Regions from separate parts of the Streptococcus sp. HMSC073A12 genome, predicted to be linked through region 1. Evidence: predicted binding sites of a transcription regulator. Region 1 holds the regulator's gene; each other region holds the start of a gene.
What was found. The regulator Rex, encoded in region 1, represses fermentation and respiration genes when NADH is low (regulators of the CRP and FNR family bind a similar motif). The targets are predictions, from matches to a motif close to TTGTGAANTANTTCACAA.

Region 1 (7,729 bases):
AAGAATTGCAATCAATCTCTGGAATTGGTCGTATCAAGGCTATTGAATTACAAGCTATGATTGAATTAGGCCAGCGAGTCAGTAAAGCAGAATTGATTACGCAAGAGCAAATTTTAGGTAGTCAAAAGCTGGCGAAAAAAATGCAACAAGAATTGGGGCATAAGAAGCAGGAACACCTTGTGGCTTTATATCTGAATACTCAAAACAAAATCATTCATCAGCAGACGATTTTTATCGGTAGTGTATCACGCAGTATTGCAGAGCCACGAGAAATCCTGCATTATGCTGTGAAACACATGGCGACATCCATTATTTTGGTGCACAATCATCCGTCAGGAGCTGTACTGCCAAGCAAAAATGACGATGAAGTGACCAAACATGTAAAAGAAGCGTGTGAATTAATGGGCTTCATCTTACTGGATCATCTCATCGTCGCAGAGAAAGATTATTATAGTTATCGCGAAGAAACAGACTTGATTTAAAGTCTATTGACAACATAGTCAAATAACATTCGATCTTTAGGGCGTGTTTCAAATAAGAATTCTGGATGCCACTGGACTCCCAGATAAGCGATTTCATCAGTTGTTGTAATGGCTTCAATGGTGTTGTCTTTCGGATCACGGGCAATGACTTCGACATTTTCTGCTAAATCTTTGATACTCTGATGATGGAAAGAGTTGATATGAGATACTTCGCCGTAAATCTTTTCCAAAACAGAGCCGGATTTAGTGACTAGTTTTTGAGTAGTATATTCAGCAGAACTGTCTTGCCAATGGTGCTCAATATCTTGATAAAGTGTTCCACCCATTGCAACATTAAACAATTGCGTACCGCGGCAAACGGTAAAAATTGGTTTTTGTTGCTGGATAGCTTCATGGATTAAGGCTAATTCAAACAAATCACGCTCCAAATGGTAATCATCACTGTCAATTGTTTTTTCTTCGCCATAGAATTGTGGTGATACATTTTGCCCACCCGTTAGGATAAGTTTATCAATCATCTGGATGTAGCGCTGTGCCATATCTGCATCTCCAATCGGCAATATGATAGGAGTTCCACCAACTTCTTTTACGCCCTCTACAAATCCCTTAGCAGCATAACTCATGATGGCAAATTCATCTTCAGGGTTTGGTCTTTCGTTTCCAGTAATGCCGATAATAGGTTTCTTCATAAATAGATGTCTGCTCTTTCTAATTGCTTAATGCTCTTTTTTCATAAAATAAAGGAGTGTTTGTAGTTCACTTGTCAAATCAACATATTGAACGACAACATCTTTTGGAACGGTTAAGTGAACAGGAGAAAAACTGAGAATACCTTTTACACCAGCTTCCACAAGAACAGTTGCAACCTCTTGCGCTTTTGCACTAGGAACGGTTAAAATAGCTGTTTTGACATTCACATCTTTTAATTTGTTATTGATTTGTGAAATGCCATAAATAGGAATCCCGTCATTTGTAGTAGTCCCAACTTCAGGATGATTATCTGTATCAAATGCCATAACAATCTTCATTTTGTTCCGTTCGTGGAAACGGTAGTGGAGCAAAGCATGTCCCATGTTACCGATACCAACTAACATCACATTGGTAATGGAATTGTCATGAAGTAAGTCAGCAAAAAAATTCATGAGTTTTTTTACATCATAACCATATCCACGACGACCTAATTCGCCAAAGTAAGAAAAATCTCGACGGACAGTTGCAGAATCAATCCCGATCGCATCTGCGATTTGTTTTGAATTGGCTTTTTCGATTTTTTCGGAATTAAATCGTTTGAAAATCCGATAATACAGAGAGAGCCTTTTAGCAGTTGCGCGTGGAATGGTTGTATTTTTTTCAGATTTCACAAAATCACATCCTTTCAAAGACTATTTTATAGAAAGTTTGTGAAAAAATCAACTTATTTGATAAAAATAGAAAAGGAGTAGGACAAAATCAAAGATTTTTGGCTTGTTTCCTACTCTTTATTGTTTTACTAATGATTTAAAAATGAGTTTTTAAGCTATTTGTTTATTGTTCTTGTTTAGTGAAAATACCACGTTCTACCAAGCTATCCATTAAGAAATAAAACTTTTCTTGAATGATGTGATTGTCTTCTGATTTAAAAATATTCACTAACCGAAGGCCAGATTTATCTGTGATGTTGATTTTTACACCTGAAAGGTTTTTGTTGATAATGATTTTCAACAAAAAGCCGTCTCCACTATTGGGAACATTTTCTAATAAGCGTGTCAATTCGTAATTTCCAACTTTGGTTTCGACAAATGTGTTATCGCGCAAAGTAAATTTTTTTACATTTTCTCCAAGAGAATAGCTGAAAGAGCAGTCTTTTAAGTGAATAGTGGTCTGAAAAGCCATCTATTTATCCTCCTAAAATTTCTTTTAATGTTGTAGTAAATTGTCGAACTTCTTCTGAAGTATTTTGTTCTGAAAAGCTAATGCGAATAGATTCTCTTAATCGCTTTGAGTCGCTACCATAAAAAGCTTTAAGCACATGACTGGGTTCGATAGCTCCTGCTGTACAAGCAGAGCCAGTTGAGATAGAAATTCCAGATAAGTCTAAACGCATGAGCAATAAATCGTTAGCCTGCTTTGGAAAGCCAAGATTTACGACATAGGGAAGTGTGTGTGAATCATTATTTATATAGTAATGGATTCCGTCAAGTTCAGAGAGAAGTTGCTGTTTCAAACTTTCAACATGTTCCATGTTTTCTTGGTAGCAATTGAGGCTCTCTTTTAGAGCCGCAACCATACCGGCAATAGCCGCTAAATTCTCAGTTCCTGCACGTCTTTTATCCTCTTGATCTCCACCATGTAAAAATTTGTCAAATTTTACATGATTGAAGTACAAGAAGCCGATGCCTTTTGGACCATGAAATTTATGAGCCGATGCACTCATAAAGTCAATTCCTAGCTCGTCAGGATAGACAGGTAATTTGCCTATAACTTGCACAGCATCCACATGATAAGCAGCGGGATGATGTTTCACAACGTCAGCAATTTCTTTGACTGGAAGCATATAGCCTGTTTCATTATTGGCATACATGGTTGAGACAAGTATTGTATCTTCTCGAAGGGCTTCTTTTATCTGTTGAGCCGTAATCTCTCCATTTTTAGGTTGGATATAAGTAGCTTCAAAGTCAAATTTATCCACCAGATATTCAATCGTTTCAAGAACCGAATGATGCTCAATAGCAGTTGTAATAATGTGTTTCCCTTGATCTTGATGGGCTAAGGCATATCCTTTTATGGCTGTATTGTTACTTTCTGTCCCACCAGATGTATAGATGACATGTTGACTATTAGTATGAAGCAGTTCAGCAAGCTCTTGTCGGGCTTTGCGAAGAATTTTACTAGCAGCTCTTCCGTGGCTATGAATGCTAGATGGATTGCCAAAGGTATTTTCCATAACCTGTGTCATAGCAGTAATAGCAGCTGTTGACATAGGAGTTGTTGCTGCATTATCGAAATAAATCAAGATTTCTCCTTATTTCTTTTTATTGTAAGCAAACAGTGGACTGACTGGTTTTCTTTTATGGATACGAACGATTGCATCTCCGATTAGCCCACTTGCAGTAATGTATTGAACATTTTTCGGAGTTTTTTCTTTCGTTGCAACTGAGTCAGTAACCAGGATTTCTTTGATAGGAGAGTTATCTAACTTTTCAGCGGCTCCCTCAACAAATAAACCATGACTAGAAACTGCATAAATCTCTGTTGCACCTTCGCGTTCAACAATTTTTGAGGCTTCAGCAAATGTACGACCAGTATTTAAAATATCATCAATAAGGATAGCTTTTTTCCCAGCTACATCTCCGATAATATAGCCTTCGTTACGGTGGGTATCGTCTTGAGCGTAGTCGATAATCGCAATCGGAGCATCTAAATGCTCTGCTAAGCTTCTAGCACGTTTAACACCAGAATTTTTTGGACTGACCACAACAACATCTTCACCAGACAAGCCCTTTTCACAGTAATGTTTGGCAAAAAGAGGAACGGTGTAAAGGTTATCAACAGGGATATCAAAGAAGCCTTGGACTTGGACAGCATGCAAATCTAGGGTTAGAACACGATCAACTCCTGCCTTAACCAGCATATTCGCTACGAGCTTGGCTGTAATTGGTTCGCGAGGAGCGGCTGTTCGGTCTTGACGAGCATAGCCAAAATATGGCATCACAACATTGACAGAATTAGCGCTGGCGCGATTGCAAGCATCCACCATGATGAGAAGTTCCATCAAATGATTATTGACAGGAAAACTTGTTGATTGAATGATAAATACATCAAAGCCACGCACGCTTTCCTCGATGTTTACTAGGATTTCTCCGTCTGAAAATTGACGTGATGAAAGTTTTCCAAGAGGCACATCAGCAGCTTTAGCAATTTTCTCGGCAATATCGTGATTGGAATTTAGTGCAAACAACTTCATCTGTGCTTTATCCGTCAGTATATTCATCATAACTTATTAAGACTCCTTTTGATTTCTACACTCCATTTTATCAAAAAATAAGTAAAATTTCAGCTTTTTATTCATAAGTTTTGAGCAAATCTTGCAACTTTAGGCTTTGCATATTTATAATGGATATGATGAGCTTGTAAAAAGCACTCGAATTGTTCTTTTCCAGTTTTTGCATCTGTCACTTCCAGCTCTAATTCGTAGTCTGTTTTGTCAAAATAATGATTTTCATCAAGTGCCATTAAGCCAATAGTGGTTTCTTTTTCATAGCGAATAGTTGTTAAGCTCCCTAGAATCTTTAATTTCTCGAGATTGATAGCAGCCTGAGTCAGCAGAGTGTGTATTTCTCCTTCAGGTAGCACACATGTATTGATGAGAGTGTGAGACTCTTCTAAAGTGAGAAATTGATTGTATTCCATATTACCGACCTGCTGCGGAATTTTTAAAGTTAATTCGGCACGAGTTTCAAAAGTACGAATCCGAAGTGCCATTTTTGCATCTCGAATTGAAAAGTCGGCTGTGTCAATATAGTAGTTTATCTGCTTGGTAGCTTTTATCTTTGAAAACAGTGGTAACAGCTGTTGGTACTCATTTTTTGTCAGAAGCGTTTTGTATTCAATTTCCAAATGATCCATTTTCCAATCCTTTTCTTTTGTTTGAAAGCGATTTATGTTATAATAAGTATTGTGTTTATTTTATAAAAAATTAAGTAAAATGACAAGGTGAGTGTATGCAATTAGAGTGGGAAGAGTTTCTGGATCCTTATATTCAAGCGGTTGGTGAATTAAAGATCAAACTGCGTGGGATTCGTAAACAGTATCGAAAACAAAAAAAACATTCTCCGATTGAATTTGTAACAGGTCGTGTAAAACCGATAGAAAGTATCAAAGAAAAAATGGCTTTGCGTGGGATTAAAGAGGAAAATCTAGCGCAAGATATGCAAGATATAGCTGGTTTGCGCGTAATGGTTCAATTTGTGGATGACGTAGAAGAAGTTTTGGATGTTTTACGAAAGCGCCACGACATGCGGATTATCCAGGAGCGAGACTATATTAAAAACCGTAAGGCTAGTGGATATCGAAGTTATCATGTCATTGTTGAATACCCAGTTGATACCATTGATGGCAACAAAACAGTTTTGGCAGAGATTCAAATCCGCACTTTGTCCATGAACTTTTGGGCAACAATTGAACATTCGTTGAATTATAAATATAAGGGTGAATTTCCAGATGAAATTAAGAAACGTCTAGAGATTACCGCAAAAATCGCCTATCAATTGGACGAAGAAATGGGGAAAATTCGTGATGATATTCAAGAAGCGCAAGCTTTATTTGACCCAATTAGTCGTAAATTAAATGATGGCGTAGGAAATAGTGACGATACAGATGAAGAATACAGGTAAAAGAATAGGGATTATCAGTAATCGTAGACGGCAAAGTCAAGAACTTTGTCGCCAATTAAAACAAAAATTAAAGCAAAATCATTTTATTTTGAATGATAATAATCCTGATATTGTCATTTCAATCGGTGGCGACGGGATGCTTTTGTCAGCCTTTCACAAATATGAAGATCAGCTAGACAAAGTTCGCTTTGTTGGTGTTCACACAGGACATTTGGGCTTTTATACAGATTATCGAGATTTTGAGTTGGACAAACTAATTGATAATTTAAAATTAGATACAGGTGCAAAGGTGTCTTATCCGATTTTGAATGTTAAAATTTTCCATGGAAATAATGAAATTTGTATAAAGCGTGCATTAAACGAAGCGACAATCAAGCGTTCTGGACGAACAATGGTCGCCGATGTTATTATCAATCAAGTGCATTTTGAGCGCTTTCGTGGTGATGGCGTTTCAGTATCAACGCCGACAGGAAGTACAGCTTACAATAAATCGTTGGGCGGAGCTGTTCTCCACCCAACCATCGAAGCTCTTCAGATTGCAGAAGTTGCAAGCTTGAACAATCGTGTGTTTCGGACTTTGGGCTCCTCAATTATCGTTCCTAAGAATGATAAAATTGAAATTGTGCCGACTTGGAATGATCGACATGCGATTTCGATTGACAATCAAAATTTTATGATAAATGATATTTCTAAAATTGAATTTCAAATTGATCAACATAAGATTAACTTTCTTGCTACACCGAGTCATACTAGTTTTTGGAATCGTGTCAAAGATGCCTTTATCGGCGAGGTGGAGGAATGAGGTTTGAATTTATCGCAGATGAGCATGTGAAAGTCAAAACCTTTCTAAAAAAACAGGAAATTTCCAAAAGTTTACTTGCAAAAATTAAGTTTTCTGGTGGGGATATTCGGGTAAACGGAAAGAAGCAAAACGCCATTTATTTGTTAGATATTGGTGACAAAGTTGCCGTTGATATTCCGGCGGAAGAAGGATTTAGCAGTCTATGTGCAGTAGAAAAAGAATTGGATATTGTATACGAAGATGAACATTTTCTGATTTTGAACAAGCCAGCAGGCGTAGCTAGCATTCCTAGTGTGAATCATTCCAATACAATGGCCAATTTTGTGAAGGCTTATTACATTGCAAATCATTATGAAAATCAGCAGATTCATATTGTGACTCGTTTAGACCGTGATACGAGTGGTCTGATGTTATTTGCAAAGCACGGTTATGCTCATGCAAGATTAGATAAACAATTGCAAAAGAAAGTCATTGAGAAGCATTATTATGCTTTGGTCAAGGGTTCGGCACCGTTAAAGCCAGAAGGAGATATTATTGCTCCCATAGCGCGTGAAGATAGTAGTATCATTACTCGCTGTGTGGCAAAAAATGGAAAATATGCTCATACGAGTTATAAAGTTTTAGCGCAGTATGATGACATTTATCTCGTGGATATTCATCTTCATACAGGACGAACACACCAGATTAGGGTTCATTTTTCTTATATTGGTTTTCCTCTCTTGGGAGATGACTTATATGGTGGAAGTATGACTGACGGAATAACGCGGCAAGCGCTTCATTGTCATTCATTGCGTTTTTACAATCCATTCCATAAGGAAGTTGTGAATAAATCAAGTCCTTTTCCGAAAGATTTTCAAACAGTCATTCAAAAATTAAGCAATAAGTAAGGAGTAAAACATGAAAATTTTTGAAACAATTCGTGAAACATTGCAAGACAAAGAAGTGAAGATTGTCTTACCAGAAGGTGAAGAACCACGTATTATTCAAGCTACTAAACGTTTGGTAAAAGAAACAAGTATCACACCTGTTTTATTGGGAAATCCTGAAAAAATTCGTATTTACCTTGAAATTGA
Region 2 (7,729 bases), on a different contig from region 1:
ATAATGGTGGTTGGTCTGGTGACTATCAAGACCCATCTACTTATCTAGATACTTTGAATATAAAAAATGGTGGTAGTTTACAAAACTTTGGTCTGGAACCAGGTCAAGAAAATGATAAGATCAAGGCAGTTGGACTGGACACATATACAGAGATGCTAGCAGAAGCAAATGCTGAAACCAACGAAGCTACACGCTATGAAAAATATGCCGAGGCGCAAGCATGGTTAATTGATAGTGGCTTGACAATGCCAAACCTCTCTCTTGGAGGAACACCATCTGTGACGAAAACAGTTCCATTTAGCCGTTCTTATTCATTAGTTGGAATCAAAGGTGCTTCAAGCAGTTATTTCAAATATGTCAAACTGCAAGACAAAATTGTAACAACAAAAGAATACGAAAGTGCTAAAAAGAAATGGCTAAAAGAAAAAGAAACCTCTAATAAAAAAGCGCAAGATGACTACGAAAATCATGTGAAATAAAACAAATGTAAGAAACTTCTATGAACGATAAGCTTCGTAGGAGTTTCTTTTTGTTGTTCCTATCTAAAGAACCTATATTGAAGAAGTCTCAAATAAGAGTTGGCTTTAGAGAGTGATTTTAAGTGCTGACAGATACATTTTTTCAAAAAAATTCTTGACAAGGAGTTTCTATTCTGTTATACTAATAAGGTACCCAATCGCGGGGATGGCGGAATTGGCAGACGCGCAGGACTAAGGATCCTGTGACCGCTTTAGGTCGTGAGGGTTCAAGTCCCTCTCTCCGCATCAGGTAAGCTGGCTTCGGCCGGTTTTTTTGTTTCATTATTTTTGAAATGTGAGGAAAGAAAAACAGTTTTATAAGAGAAAGCGCTTAAAAGATTAGGAAATGCTGGTATTTTTTCCTAAAAAGTGATAAAATAAACAATGTAAATGGGAAAACCCATAAAAATAAATAGGAGGCCTAATACTAATGGCAATCGTTTCAGCAGAAAAATTTGTCCAAGCAGCTCGTGACAATGGTTATGCAGTTGGTGGATTTAATACAAACAACCTTGAGTGGACTCAAGCTATCTTGCGTGCAGCAGAAGCTAAAAAAGCTCCAGTTCTTATCCAAACTTCTATGGGTGCTGCTAAATATATGGGTGGTTACAAAGTATGTAAACTTCTCATCGAAAACCTTGTAGAATCAATGGGAATTACTGTACCAGTTGCTATTCATCTTGACCATGGTCATTATGAAGATGCACTTGAATGTATCAAAGTTGGTTACACTTCAGTTATGTTTGATGGTTCTCATCTTCCAGTTGAAGAAAATCTTGAAAAAGCTCGCAAAGTTGTTGAATTTGCGCATGCAAATGGCGTGTCAGTAGAAGCTGAAGTTGGTACAATCGGTGGTGAAGAAGATGGTATCATCGGTGATGGTGAATTGGCTCCAATCGAAGATGCAAAAGCAATGGTTGAAACTGGAATTGACTTCCTTGCAGCAGGTATTGGTAACATTCATGGACCATACCCAGCTAACTGGAAAGGTCTTCACCTTGACCACTTGCAAAAATTGACAGAAGCTGTTCCTGGATTCCCAATCGTACTTCACGGTGGTTCAGGTATTCCTGACGACCAAATCCAAGCAGCTATCAAATTGGGTGTTGCTAAGGTAAATGTAAACACTGAATGTCAAATTGCATTTGCAAAAGCTACTCGTAAATTCGTTGCTGAATACGAAGCAAACGAAGCAGAATACGATAAGAAGAAACTCTTTGACCCACGTAAATTCTTGAAACCAGGTTTCGAAGCAATTACAGAAGCTGTTGAAGAACGTATTGACGTATTTGGTTCAGAAGGTAAAGCTTAATCGCTTACTAAATAAACAAGAAAATCTCGCCTTGTGCGGGATTTTTGTTTTTCTTTGAGTTATTTGATTGAATGTAGTGTGGGATTTATTATTTTTTCTTTTCCTCTTGACAAATCAAATTTGCATGCTAGAATAGATTTATACGTTTATTTCGCCGATTTAGCTCAGTTGGTAGAGCAACGCACTCGTAACGCGTAGGTCGTAGGTTCAAGCCCTATAATCGGCATTATTGAAGGTCTTCATTGAATTGAAGGCTTTTTTTGTTATTTATAAAGTGTTGTTGCGTAAAAAGGTGCTAGAATCTGGTCAACTTATGAAAAAGCAAGGAAGTTATTCAGATTTCACGACCATTTGCGTCTCGAAATGAACCACTTACTGAAAACCGCTTGAATTTCACGAACCAATTGTTATAATAAAATAAAGAAAAACGAGGGGAGCGTTTATGAAAATTCGAGTTGAGCTAGATTCTAATCTGGAAGAAGCAGAAATTGTCATTAAGGCACCTCGCTTTGATGAACAGATAGAGCGCATTCAGCGTTCTCTGGAAGAAGTTGCTAAGCCGTCTATTCTTTTTTACAAAGATACGAGCGAATATTATGTTGATTTAGCAGATATTCTCTTTTTTGAGACAGAGGGAAATAAGATTTTTGCGCATGCTCGAAATAATGCTTATGAAGTCAAACTGAAATTGTATGAGCTGGAAGAATGCTTGCCGCGGTATTTCTGCCGTATTTCTAAGTCAACGATTACGAACATTAAAGCAATTTATTCATTAGAGAAGTCTTTTTCAGGGACCAGCAGTATTCGCTTTTATGATACCCATAAGCAAGTGCATGTGTTTCGGCATTATTTTCAATTCTTAAAAGAAAAATTAAGTGAAATGAGGTAAATATTATGAGAAAAACATTGTTTGGAGTGGGGCTTTTGGTATTGGCAGGTTGGGTGCTACTACAAGGAAATTTTGGTATTCCAGTTATGGATTTCAATTTTTGGCCCATTCTCGTGGTGCTGGGCTTCGCTTACTTTGCGATTGAAAATTTTTGGAGAGGAAATTTATCTGGTGGGGTTATTTTAGCCATTATTTCCTTAATCGTTGCAAATAGTAGCTATCACTTTTTGCCAATCTCATCTGGAACGATTTTTTTAGCAGGGATTCTGGCTTCTATTGGTATTGGCTTAATTTTCAAACCAAAACGGATTTGGGGTGTTTATCGTGGTTCAAATGCTCATCGCACTATAAATGGGGATATTAATTTTGGAAGTGGTACGCGCTACATCAATTCGGAAGATTTTACCTATGAAACGCTAGATTGTACCTTTGGTAATGCCACAGTTTATTTTGACAATGCCACGATAAAAGGCGATTCCGCTACCTTTGATGTTGATGTATCTTTTGGGAATGCAACGTTATATGTGCCTAGTAATTGGCGTGTGGAGTTGGATGTAGACAATGCTTTCGGCACAGTTACCAATCCCCGTAACATCAATGAGAAAGACAAGACCCTCTATGTAAAGGGAGATGTATCTTTCGGTCGTTTGGGAATTATCTATATTTAAGACTGATGGATTGGGCTGTCTTGGCTAAATTTTGAAATATAGAGAAAATAGTCTTGCAAAATCTTAAAAATTGTGATAAAATTTTACGGTATGTGGTATAAAGCCCGTGAAACTAATCAGGAGGACAAGTATAAATGGCAAAAGTATGTTACTTTACAGGTCGTAAAACTGTATCAGGAAACAACCGCTCTCACGCAATGAACCAAACAAAACGTACTGTGAAACCAAATCTTCAAAAGGTGACAATCTTAGTTGATGGTAAACCTAAGAAAGTTTGGGCTTCAGCACGTGCCCTTAAATCAGGCAAAGTTGAACGCGTTTAATTTATGAAGAATCGGACCTCTGGGGTCCCTTTTCTTTTTGTACAAGAAAATAGATTTTTTAGGACAAGGAAACCCCCAAACATTGACTGAATACTTTCTAATTATGTACTCTCTCTTTTACAGTCCGCGTAAAATATGGTAAAATAAACTATAAAATACTTTTGAGGTAGAAACTATGACTGTAAAAATCAATACAAAAGATGGTCAAATCGAACTGACAGATGATGTCATTGCGACAATTGTTGGTGGGGCAGCAACTGAAATTTTTGGTGTTGTTGGAATGGCCAGTAAAAATGCCATTAAAGATAATTTCCAAGCTTTATTAGGCAAAGAAAATTATGCGAAAGGCGTTGTAGTAAAAACAACGGAAGAAGGTAGCATTGCTGTTGATGTTTATACAGTTTTGAGCTATGGTACCAAGATTAGTGAAGTGTCTAAAAATATTCAAGAGCGTGTGAAATTCAGTCTTGAAAATCAGCTTGGAATTACTGCTGAAACAGTAAATGTCTATATCCAAAATATTAAAGTTGTAGGAGAATAATCGTGTCAAATATTACTACTAGTTTATTTCAAGAAATGGTGCAGTCTGCATCTACTCGTTTGAATAAACAGGCTGAATATGTCAATTCTTTAAATGTTTTTCCTGTGCCAGACGGTGACACAGGTACCAATATGGGAATGACCATTGAAAATGGTGCAAAGGAAGTTGCGGACAAATCTGCTTCTACTGTTGGTGAAGTGGCTGGAATTTTTGCAAAAGGTCTCTTAATGGGTGCGCGTGGGAATTCGGGTGTTATCACGTCTCAGCTTTTCCGCGGCTTCTCTCAAAGTGTGAAAGAGAAGGAAGAATTAACGGGACAAGATTTAGCCCTTGCTTTTCAGTCTGGAGTGGAAGTAGCCTACAAAGCTGTGATGAAGCCGGTTGAGGGAACGATTTTGACCGTTTCTCGCGGAGCTGCAATTGGTGCCAAGAAAAAAGCAGAAGAGACAGATGATGCTGTTGAGGTCATGAAAGCAGCTCTTGATAGTGCTAAGGTGGCTCTTGCTAAAACACCAGACATGTTGCCAGTCTTAAAAGAAGTCGGTGTTGTGGACTCTGGTGGTCAAGGTCTTGTTTTCATTTATGAAGGCTTTTTGTCAGCATTGACAGGCGAATACATTGCGTCTGAAGAATTTCAAGCAACGCCTGCAACTATGACAGAAATGATCAATGCAGAACACCATAAGTCAGTAGCTAGTCATGTGGCAACAGAAGACATCAAATATGGTTATTGTACGGAAATCATGGTAGCCTTGAAAAAAGGTCCAACGTATGTTAAAGAATTTGACTATGATGAATTTCGCAACTACTTGAATGAACTGGGCGACTCACTTCTTGTCGTAAATGATGATGAAATCGTAAAAGTTCATGTTCACACGGAAGACCCAGGTTTGGTCATGCAAGAAGGCTTGAAATACGGAAGTCTTGTCAAGGTCAAAGTAGATAATATGCGCAATCAACACGAAGCGCAGGTTGAAAAAGAAGAGCGTGAAAATAGCCAGCCAACAGAAGAAGAAGAATATGCAATCATTGCTGTCGTTGCAGGAGAAGGATTGTCAGACATCTTTAAAGCGCAAGGTGTGGACTACATCATCTCTGGCGGGCAAACGATGAATCCTTCAACAGAAGATTTCATCAAGGCAGTTGAACATGTGAATGCTCGTCATATCATTATCCTGCCAAACAACAAGAATATCTTCATGGCGGCGCAATCAGCGGCTGAAGTGATTGAACAATCTGCTGCAGTGATTGAAACAAGAACAATTCCGCAAGGTTTGACTAGTTTGTTAGCTTTTGACCCAAGCAAATCTATTGAGGAAAATCATGATCGGATGACTGCTGCACTTGCAGATGTTGTCAGTGGTAGTGTGACGACAGCTGTCCGTGATACAACGATTGACGGTCTTGAAATTCATGAAAATGATAATTTAGGTATGGTAGACGGAAAAATTGTTGTTTCCAATCCAGATATGCTGACGACATTGAATGAAACGTTCAGTAAAATGTTAGATATGGATAGTGAAATTGTGACGATTTACATCGGTGAAGATGGAAGTGAAGACTTGGCCAATGAATTAGCGCAAGACATTACTGAAAAATTTGAAGATGTAGAAGTAGAAATTCACAATGGCGGACAGCCAGTTTATCCATATCTCTTTAGTGTTGAATAAATAGAATAACTGATGAAAAGGACGACTTGAGAGAGTCGTCTTTTTTATGACATTTGTCATGTTGAGCGATGACAAAATCATCTAGTGGCGATAAAAGAGTTGAGCTATAATGAAAGTAACAAGAGGAAATGTAGAGTTAGAAACCAAGTCTACAACCTGTTTTATTCTTCTTGCTGCAAGTAACTCTGTGGTAATTCAATCGTTGACCAGAAACTTTCCTGAGCCAATTGCTAGGAGTTCTGCATGGGTTGTATTTCCACCAAAGAAATAATGAGGAGAAAAAGATGAAGCTGATTGAGGTGAACCATTTATCTAAAAAGATTCATGGAAAAGATATTTTGAAGGATATTTCTTTTACGATTAACGATGGAGAATGTGTGGCGTTGATTGGTCCGAATGGAGCTGGGAAAACGACTCTCATGGATTGTTTGCTAGGGGATAAATTTCTTACGAGTGGACAGGCTAGTGTTCGAGGATTAAAGCCAACAGATGAGCAATTACAGCAGATGGTTGCTATTTTGCCACAAGAAAATACAGTAGTGGAAGATCTGAAAGTGAAAGAACTATTGAACTTTTTTCAAAATATTTACCCAAACAGTCTAACCAATCAGGAAATTGATGCTCTTTTAAAATTTACGGATAAGCAAAAAGAACAGTTGGCTTCTAAATTATCAGGTGGTCAAAAACGCTTATTTTCCTTTATTTTAGCTCTTATTGGTCGTCCGAAGATACTTTTTTTAGATGAACCAACTTCTGCTATGGATACGTCAACTCGCCAGCATTTTTGGGAAATTGTGGATGAATTGAAGAAAAAGGGTGTGACTATTATTTATTCTTCTCACTATATTGAGGAAGTGGAGCATACAGCAGATCGTATTTTGGTTTTGCATAAGGGCGAATTGATTCGTGATACGACGCCTTATGCCATGCGCAGCGAAGAACAAGAAAAACACTTTACTATTCCGCTTTCTTACCAAACTATTTTGGAAGGGTTATCTGAAGTGACCGAAGTTGAAATCAAGCAAAATGCTCTGTCCTTGGCAACTAGAAAGGCTGGTCAAGTGTGGCAAGTCTTGGTAGATAATGGCTGTACGATTGAGGAAGTAGAAGTATGCAACCGGACACTATTAGATAGTATTTTTGAGACAACGCAAGAGTAAAAGGAGATGTATCATGAAAAATATGACCAGTTTAATGAAGGTTGAATTGATTTTAATGAAGCGGCAGGCTGCTTATTACCTCTTGTCTATTGGTTTGCCTAGTGTCTTTTATCTGATTTTTTCAGGCGTGATGTCAAGCGACACACCAACCAGTGTACTTCGACTATATCTCTTTTCAATGACGGTTTTCAGTATCATGTCTAGTGCTTTCTTTAGTATTCCCAGTTCCTTGCAATCTGATAAAACCAATAATTGGCAAAAAATGATTCAGCACTCACCTGTTTCTATGGTAGAATATTATATATCCAAACTTTTCAGTGCCTTACTGACTTTCCTTCTTTCCATAGTCGTTGTTTTTTCTGTTGGGTATTTTGTTCGTGGAGTCAGTCTTCCTACAATGGATTGGTTAATCATCGCCCTAATTATCCTGTTCGGAAGTTTGGTTTTCATCGCCATGGGAGTATTAGTGAGTTTGCTTCCCAGCGCTCAGCTTATGTCTGTTGTGGGGAATATTGCCTATATGGCTTTGGCAGTCCTAGGTGGTCTTTGGTTTCCTTTGAGCATGTTCCCAGCCTGGCTTCGCTCTATCGGTAAATTGATGCCTAGTTATCAACTCATGCAGGTTGTATCTTCTTATTTGGAACATCG
Region 3 (7,729 bases), on a different contig from region 1:
AACAAACACCGTGAGGAAGATTGTAAACTGCTCCAAGTTGATGAGCCATAGAATGTACATAACCTAGCCCAGCATTATTAAAGGCCATACCACCTAGGAAAATCGCATTAACCATCGCTTCGCGTGCTTCAATGTCATGGCCATTTTCAACAGCACATGGCAAAAATTCTTTAATTAACTCAATTGCACCAATAGATAATTTTTTCGTTACATTGTATGCACCTGGTGTTACCAAAGCTTCAACCGCATGTGTAAGGGCATCCATACCCGTTGCAGCCGTCAAAGCTTTTGGTTTTGAAATCATCAATTCTGGATCATTTACTGACAGGAGTGCAAGGCTATTCTTGTCAACCATAACCATTTTCACTTTACGCTCTTCATCAGTAATAACATAGTTAATCGTGATTTCAGCTGATGTTCCTGCCGTCGTATTGATTGCTACAACCGGCAAGCCTTTTTCCTTTGATTTGTGAACACCTTCGTAATCTTGCGGACGCCCACCATTCGTTGCAAGAATTGAAATACTACTTGCAGCATCTTGCGGCGAACCACCACCAAGTGAAATAATAAAATCACAATTATTATCTCGCAAAACAGCTAAACCATCTTCAACATTTTTAACAGTTGGATTCGGATCAACATCACTAAAAACGACATACTCAATGCCTTCCTTATCAAGTGGTGCAGTTACCTTAGGTAAAATGTCACTACTTGCAATATAATGGTCTGTCACCAAGAGAGCTTTCTTATACCCCAACTCTTTGATATGACCACCTATTTCATTAATCACACCACAACCAATAAGATTAACTGATGGAACATAAAATACTGACATTATATGTCCTCCTTATTTTTTATAAATATCATCTATTTTAGAAACCGCTTACACAGCTATATTATAACACTCATAATGCTTTTTGCAACATCAACTTTTCATTATTTTAGTATCAAATTTACAGATTCAAAACTTATCAGTCTATTATGATATTTTAAGGCAAAGAGAAGTATAAGATTTTCTGTATACACAATGACATCGTCCCTATCAAATACCAACAATTGAAACATGACCGCCCTCCTTTTTTCACAACTAGTTTACAGGAAAACGCATACAATATTAAGCGAGAGAAAGGACACTCTCTCCAAATAGAAAAATCTCCCTACAAAAGCAGGGAGATAGTTACTGATAAACTGATTTATGTCTAAAAATCTGAATACATTGTCTGTACAATGACGAACGATTCAAATTAGAACAAACTTTACTGTCTATTTACGATGTCCTGGACGTTCTGCATAGCCATAGTAGGCATCAGCCATAATTTCTTCCATGTCAGTAACTATTGGCAAGCGTGGATTTGCTGGTGAACATTGGTCTTCATAAGCAAGAACGGCAATATCATGTAAGCTATCTTTCCAAGTTTTTTCATCAATACCTTGATCTTTAAAGTTCATCTTGATACCAACCGCTACACCAAGGTCATAAACAGCTTTGGCATACGCTTCAACCGCTTCTTCTGGTGTTGAGCAAGGAAGACCTAGCATACGAGCAATATCTTGGAATTTTTCATCAGCTTTCCAGTAATTGTACTTAGGCCATGTTGTAGTTTTAGATGGACGAGTTCCATTGTAACGGATAACATAAGGAAGTAAAATAGCATTTGTACGTCCGTGAATGGTGTGGTGAACAGCACCAATCTTATGCGCCATTGAGTGACTCATCCCAAGAAAGGCATTTGCAAAGGCCATACCAGCCATTGTAGAGGCATTGTGCATCTTTTCACGGGCTTCTGGGTCAGCCGTTTTTACAGATTTTTCCAAGTATTTGAAGACTAACTTGATAGTTTGAAGAGCAATACCATCTGTATAGTCATTGGCAAAGTTAGAAGTATAAGCTTCAGTTGCGTGTGTCAAGACATCCATACCTGTGTCAGCAGCAATAAATGCTGGAACAGATTCTACCAAAGCAGGATCAACAATTGCAATGGTTGGTGTCAATGCATAGTCAGTGATAGGGTATTTACGATTATTTGCCTTATCAGAGATAACTGCAAACGGTGTTACTTCTGAACCTGTACCAGATGTTGTTGGAATACCAATATACTGTGCTTTCTTACCAAGTGATGGGAATTTGAAGGCACGTTTGCGGATATCCATGAATTTTTGAACGAGGTCACCAAAGTCAACGTCTGGCTGTTCATAGAACATCCACATACCTTTAGCCGCATCCATTGGTGAGCCACCACCAAGGGCAATGATAGTGTCTGGTTCAAACGAGCGCATTACTTCAACACCACGACGAACTGTTGTGATATCTGGATCTGGTTCAACATCTGAAAAGACTTGAATCGTGACTTTGTTTTTACGAAGATTCAACTGGTCAATCACACGTTGTACAAAACCTAGTTTTTCAATTGATTTATCGGTAACAATCATGACACGTTCGATACCTTCGCAAGTTTGAAGGTATTGGATTGAGTTACGTTCGAAGTAGATTTTTGAAGGAACTTTAAACCATTGCATATTATTTCTACGTTTTCCTACTTTCTTGATGTTAAGAAGGTTGATAGCTGATACGTTATCACCAACTGAGTTGTGTCCGTATGAACCACATCCAAGTGTTAATGATGGAATGAAGGCGTTGTATACATCACCGATACCACCAAAGGTAGATGGAGAGTTCCAGATAATACGCATTGCTTTTATTTCCGTACCGAAACGTTTTGCAAGAGCTTCGTCTTTTGTATGGATAGCAGCTGAGTGTCCTAGACCATTAAATTCAACCATTTGACGAGCTTTTTTAAGTCCATCTTCAGTATCTTCAGCTTTCAAAACTGCAATAACAGGTGATAATTTTTCACGAGTCAATGGTTCTTTAATTCCAACTTCTGCACATTCAGCGGCCAAGATATTCGTACCTTCTGGTACTTTGAATCCTGCTTGCTCAGCAATCCACGTAGCTGGTTTACCAACAATATTTGGGTTCAATTTTGCACCAGCGCAGTTCTTGCTGTTAGCTTTTGCACCAAAACAGAATTCTTCCAAAAGCGCTTTTTCTTTCTTGTTGACAAAGTAAGTATGGTAAGATTTGAATTCTTCTACAAATTCATCATAGATTTCTTTATCAATGATCACGGCTTGCTCAGATGCACAGACCATACCATTATCAAATGATTTGGACATCACGATATCATGTGCTGCTTGGCGGATATTTGCTGATTTTTCAACGTAAGCTGGAACGTTACCAGCACCAACTCCAAGAGCAGGTTTGCCGCATGAATAGGCAGCTTTTACCATGGCGTTCCCACCAGTCGCAAGGATTGTTGCAATCCCTTCGTGGTTCATCAAAGCTGTTGTTGCTTCCATAGATGACTGTGTAATCCATTGAACACAGTTTTCAGGTGCACCTGCTGCAATCGCTGCATCACGTACGATTTGTGCCGCATGAGCAGAAGATTCTTGAGCAGATGGGTGGAAAGCAAAGATAATTGGATTCCGCGTTTTCAACGAAATCAATGATTTAAAAATCGCTGTTGAAGTTGGGTTGGTCGTTGGAGTGATTCCGCAGATTACTCCGACCGGTTCAGCAATTTTCGTTAAACCTGTAATAGGATCATCTTCAATCACACCAACAGTTTTAACACCACGCATATTGTTAACAACATGTTCGCAGGCAAAAAGGTTTTTTGTTGCTTTGTCTTCAAAGACACCGCGACCTGTTTCTTTAACAGCATGTTCTGCTAAGATACCATGTGCATCAAGAGCAGCAACTGAAGCTTTTGCAACAATGTAGTCTACTTGTTCTTGATTTAATTTTCTCATTTCTTCCAGAGCAACTAGCCCTTTTTGAACGAGTTCGTCAACATGCTTTTCAGCAGCTAACTTTTTTTCTTCGGGAGTTAATGTTTTTTTATCAGCCATGTGTTCCTCCAATGGTTTTTAGGATTTTTATAAACCCTTTGTTAAATTTTTCACAAGATTATTATACCTTATTTTTTTTCTCTTGTAAACAGTTTCATGCAAACTTCACAAACTTTTTCTTTTATATTGTGAAGTTATTTCAAAACATGAGTTTTCTATTATATTTAAAAACATTGTTTGTGAATTTTAAAACATAAAATTATATATTTCACATACTTTTTCAAGATTTCCTAAAACAAAAGTTATGTAAAAAAGAGCATTTTTGCCATGTATTCCTCCACCCTCGTTCTACCCTACTATCCTTTTTACAGTACACAAAAGTCATGAATCGCAAAGCAATCCATGACTTCTAATTATTTACTACTATTTCTTCACCGTTCCTTTTTTCACAGCTTCATCAATGGCTTGTTTAACGGTTTGTGCATAGAGCTCACCGCCCTTGGTGATTGTTGTTGTCTCCGAGCCAAAGTGCACATAGTCAGTTCCGTACCAAATTTCTGGGTGTTCGATAGCAGTTTGATACCAATCCGCTACAAATACATAATCGTATTTTTTCACCAATTCCAACTCATACTGACGTGTTTTGACTGCCAAGCTAGAAGCGTTATGTGCTGTGCGACCATCATACGGCGTCACTAAAACCAAACGATGTCCTTTTGGTAATTTCTCAATAAATTGATTGAGCAAACTTTCGTAGTTATCAACCGTATTGGTTCCCAAGGCTAAGACGACTGTCTCCAGAAGCACCTTGTTTGAAATATCAGTTTGATAGACTTGCAAGCCCGATTCTAAGTTTCGACTGACCGCTGCATCCACTTGAATTCCCGGCATAGCCTGCTTGAGCCATTCACTTGCTCGCAAAGCTACCGAATCTCCGATAACGGTCGTACCCTTTGCTACATTGTATTGACTGGCACTCACATTATCAGCTTGGGTACGAGTGATCTGCATTTTACTGTCAGCTTGATTTAACCCATTGACGAGCAAATTTTCTTCAAAAGCACCAATTTTCGGAGCAGTCACAATCATGACCAAAGCGACCAGTGTTAATGGAATCAAACTATAAAATACAGGTGTTGTGATTTGCTTGATGTCCATCTTCAAGCCAAATACTTTTGGCTCTCTACCTGCTAATGTCGGCTCCAATAGATAGAAAGAGAAAGCCGCCAAAGCAAAAGAAAGCACGGTTGTTAATAGAACTGCCCATCCATTGCTCATCAATTGGGAAAAGATGATGTAAAACGGCCAATGGAACAAATACACACCATAGCTCGTATCTGCAATAAATGTGATAACGGGCGGCTCATCAACATGTGGCGTCTTCTCATGGAGCACACGTGTTGCCAAAATCATCACCACCGAAAATACCGTTGCAAGAAGAAAACCAAACAGATAAGTCAATAAATTATCAAATCTCAGGAGGAACGTTAATAACAGCAAAGCTGCAAAACTACCACCAAGTAGATAAAAGGTCTTTTTCAAATCAAGCGCCTGCTCCATTTTACGAAAAGGTGCTCCCAAATCACTCACACCCGAAAGTGTCGCTAAAATACTTCCTGCAAAAAACGGGAAGATATGCGTGAAACTTGAAAAGTAAATCACAGAAAAGTTTGAAGAGAAGAAACTTCTGACAAACATAGAGAGAAAACTAATCAAGAACAAAGCAGATGATAAAAGAAAGATAATACCACGAAATTGCCCAATGGTTTTACTTTTCTTCGCTAAATACCATGTTGCCAAGCCCCACAAGATATAGTAGTGCATCTCCAAAGCCAAGCTCCATGTGTGCACAAAGAGATGTTGGATAAATTGACTCTCGTAATTTCCACCAGACAAAATTTCATAAAAATTTGTCACAAAGCCGAGCACAGCAGCGATTTGCGTCCCAATACCAGCCACAAAATCCTTCCGAATCAACAGGGTAAAGGGCATGACAATCAAAATCATAAAGACAAGCGGTGGCACAATCCGATAAAAGCGACGTCTCAAGAATCCTTTAACATCAATGTCTTTGTCTCTGGCAAATTCATCAATCAAGAGAGATGTAATCAAAAAGCCTGAGAAAGTGAAGAAAATATCCACACCAATAAAACCGCCAGGAAAAGCTTTCTGGAAGAAATGGTAGAGCAGGACTAGAAGTAACCCTGTAATCCTCACTAATGAAAACCATTTAACGCGCATTTTGATAAATCCCCTGTTTAAACTTTCCCTTGTAGACAACATTATTTTCTGTTGTTAATTTGCCTTGACCATCTGCTTGACCATTTACAAAATTTCCTTCATACTTCCAGCCAGCTTTAGCTGTAAAAGTTCCTTTCCCATTGAAAGTTCCATTTTTAAAATAGCCTTTATAAACATCACCATTCTTAAAAGTCAATGTTCCTTGACCATTCATTTTACCACGGACGAGACTGCCATTATATTTGATTGTTCCTTTATCCAAGGTCAATGCCCCTTGACTGGGAATACCTGATGTAAAAGCCACCATCGCTGATAGGACAATAACCGTTACTGCTAGCAATTCCAAGTTATGCCTTGTAAGATAAATTTTGTACTTTTCGTAAAATTCTTTTAATGCGTCCATTCTCTCCACTAATCTTCGCTCTTTATGCGCTCAATCCATTTCTGACAGCCTGCCAAGACAAGCTGATAAGTTTCATCAAAATCACCTGTGTACCAAGGATCTGGCACACTTCTCTCTTCAAATTGAAATACTTTCTCCAGATATTTTCCCGGTGCGATTTTCCTCAAATCTTGAAAATTGGATTCGTCCATTCCTATAATATAATCAAAGTCTACAAAATCCTGCTGTGAAATTTGTTGAGAAGTTTTGCTTTGGTCGTAAGGAATGGCATATTTCTTAAAAATCGCCTGCGTTCCCGAATGGATTGGATTACCATGCTCCCAATCAGAAGTCGCACGACTTTCAACATAAACACCATCTGTCAAATCTTTCATCACAAATTCTGCCATTGGACTGCGACAGATATTTCCCAAGCAAACAAACACAATTTTTTTCATAGCATAGACCTCTTTACTATTATAACAAAATCTAAAAAAATAGGAATTTAAACCCCTGAGAATTTTTGAATTCTTTTAAAAACACAAAAGCCGCCGATTGGGCGACTCTTATAGGGAGATTATTATGAAAAAGAAAAGTTTTTAGGAGTTCAAGTTAAGCTCTTCTCAACTTGTGATTATAGTATACCGATATTGACTTAAATTTTTCTTAAAGATTTTACTATTTTTGAGAAATTTTAAAGAAATTCAATTTGAAGATTGTTCCACTTCTTCTGCCAATTCTTTTTGCTCAGTCGTTGTTCATAAAGAGCTTTTCTCGCTGGATCTGTTAAGAAATGCGGAGTCGGCTGAACACGAAAATGGAGAATGTCGTCTAAGCCATAAGGCGCAAAGAGTTCCAGCTGTCTATTATCCAACAAACGTAAACCCACAGCTGTACAGCGCTCTGGATATTTACTCATGGCATCTTGCGAGCTAGTATAAGATTGGGTATTTGGACTGTAGATATGCATATAGACTTGATTATTGACTTCCCAATGGTAATGTGGAAATTCTCGCTTGAGTCGATTTTCAATATTGAGCGTTTCCTCGTAAGAAATATCTGGGTCAAAGAAGATTACATCCACATCCGTCTCCGTATCAAAGCCGGGCTTGTCCGACAGAATATTCCAGATGACATTTCGTACTGAACCAGCACAAAGCCAGCTGTCTTTCAATTGCAAGTCATAGATAATCTGTAAGATAGTCATCATATCTCGGTCTGATGAAAACGCATGTAAAATCTCTTTTTCAG

Region 2: a site for Rex is predicted at 886-903, ahead of HMPREF2876_RS01040 (class II fructose-bisphosphate aldolase). Genes of this name have one in related genera too.
Region 3: a site for Rex is predicted at 3,954-3,971, ahead of adhE (bifunctional acetaldehyde-CoA/alcohol dehydrogenase). Genes of this name have one in related genera too.

What each region holds. Positions count from the first base shown of each region.
Region 1 is NZ_KV810539.1:70,676-78,404, forward strand. Features, by position in the region: gene radC (RadC family protein) at 1-482, shown strand, start outside; gene HMPREF2876_RS05650 (gamma-glutamyl-gamma-aminobutyrate hydrolase family protein) at 479-1,171, opposite strand; gene HMPREF2876_RS05655 (redox-sensing transcriptional repressor Rex) at 1,199-1,843, opposite strand; gene HMPREF2876_RS05660 (DUF1831 domain-containing protein) at 2,007-2,354, opposite strand; gene HMPREF2876_RS05665 (cysteine desulfurase family protein) at 2,359-3,474, opposite strand; gene HMPREF2876_RS05670 (ribose-phosphate diphosphokinase) at 3,484-4,443, opposite strand; gene HMPREF2876_RS05675 (CYTH domain-containing protein) at 4,527-5,087, opposite strand; gene HMPREF2876_RS05680 (GTP diphosphokinase) at 5,183-5,854, shown strand; gene HMPREF2876_RS05685 (NAD kinase) at 5,838-6,656, shown strand; gene HMPREF2876_RS05690 (RluA family pseudouridine synthase) at 6,653-7,543, shown strand; gene pta (phosphate acetyltransferase) at 7,554-7,729, shown strand, end outside.
Region 2 is NZ_KV810527.1:56,548-64,276, forward strand. Features, by position in the region: gene HMPREF2876_RS01030 (peptide ABC transporter substrate-binding protein) at 1-479, shown strand, start outside; tRNA gene HMPREF2876_RS01035 (tRNA-Leu) at 679-764, shown strand; gene HMPREF2876_RS01040 (class II fructose-bisphosphate aldolase) at 949-1,830, shown strand; tRNA gene HMPREF2876_RS01045 (tRNA-Thr) at 1,984-2,056, shown strand; gene HMPREF2876_RS01050 (LytTR family DNA-binding domain-containing protein) at 2,273-2,719, shown strand; gene HMPREF2876_RS01055 (LiaF transmembrane domain-containing protein) at 2,725-3,387, shown strand; gene rpmB (50S ribosomal protein L28) at 3,522-3,710, shown strand; gene HMPREF2876_RS01065 (Asp23/Gls24 family envelope stress response protein) at 3,886-4,251, shown strand; gene HMPREF2876_RS01070 (DAK2 domain-containing protein) at 4,254-5,921, shown strand; gene HMPREF2876_RS01075 (ABC transporter ATP-binding protein) at 6,206-7,081, shown strand; gene HMPREF2876_RS01080 (ABC transporter permease) at 7,095-7,729, shown strand, end outside.
Region 3 is NZ_KV810540.1:27,713-35,441, forward strand. Features, by position in the region: gene HMPREF2876_RS06630 (iron-containing alcohol dehydrogenase) at 1-835, opposite strand, end outside; gene adhE (bifunctional acetaldehyde-CoA/alcohol dehydrogenase) at 1,264-3,915, opposite strand; gene HMPREF2876_RS06640 (acyltransferase family protein) at 4,279-6,096, opposite strand; gene HMPREF2876_RS06645 (MORN repeat-containing protein) at 6,086-6,499, opposite strand; gene HMPREF2876_RS06650 (low molecular weight protein-tyrosine-phosphatase) at 6,508-6,936, opposite strand; gene HMPREF2876_RS06655 (nucleotidyltransferase family protein) at 7,173-7,729, opposite strand, start outside.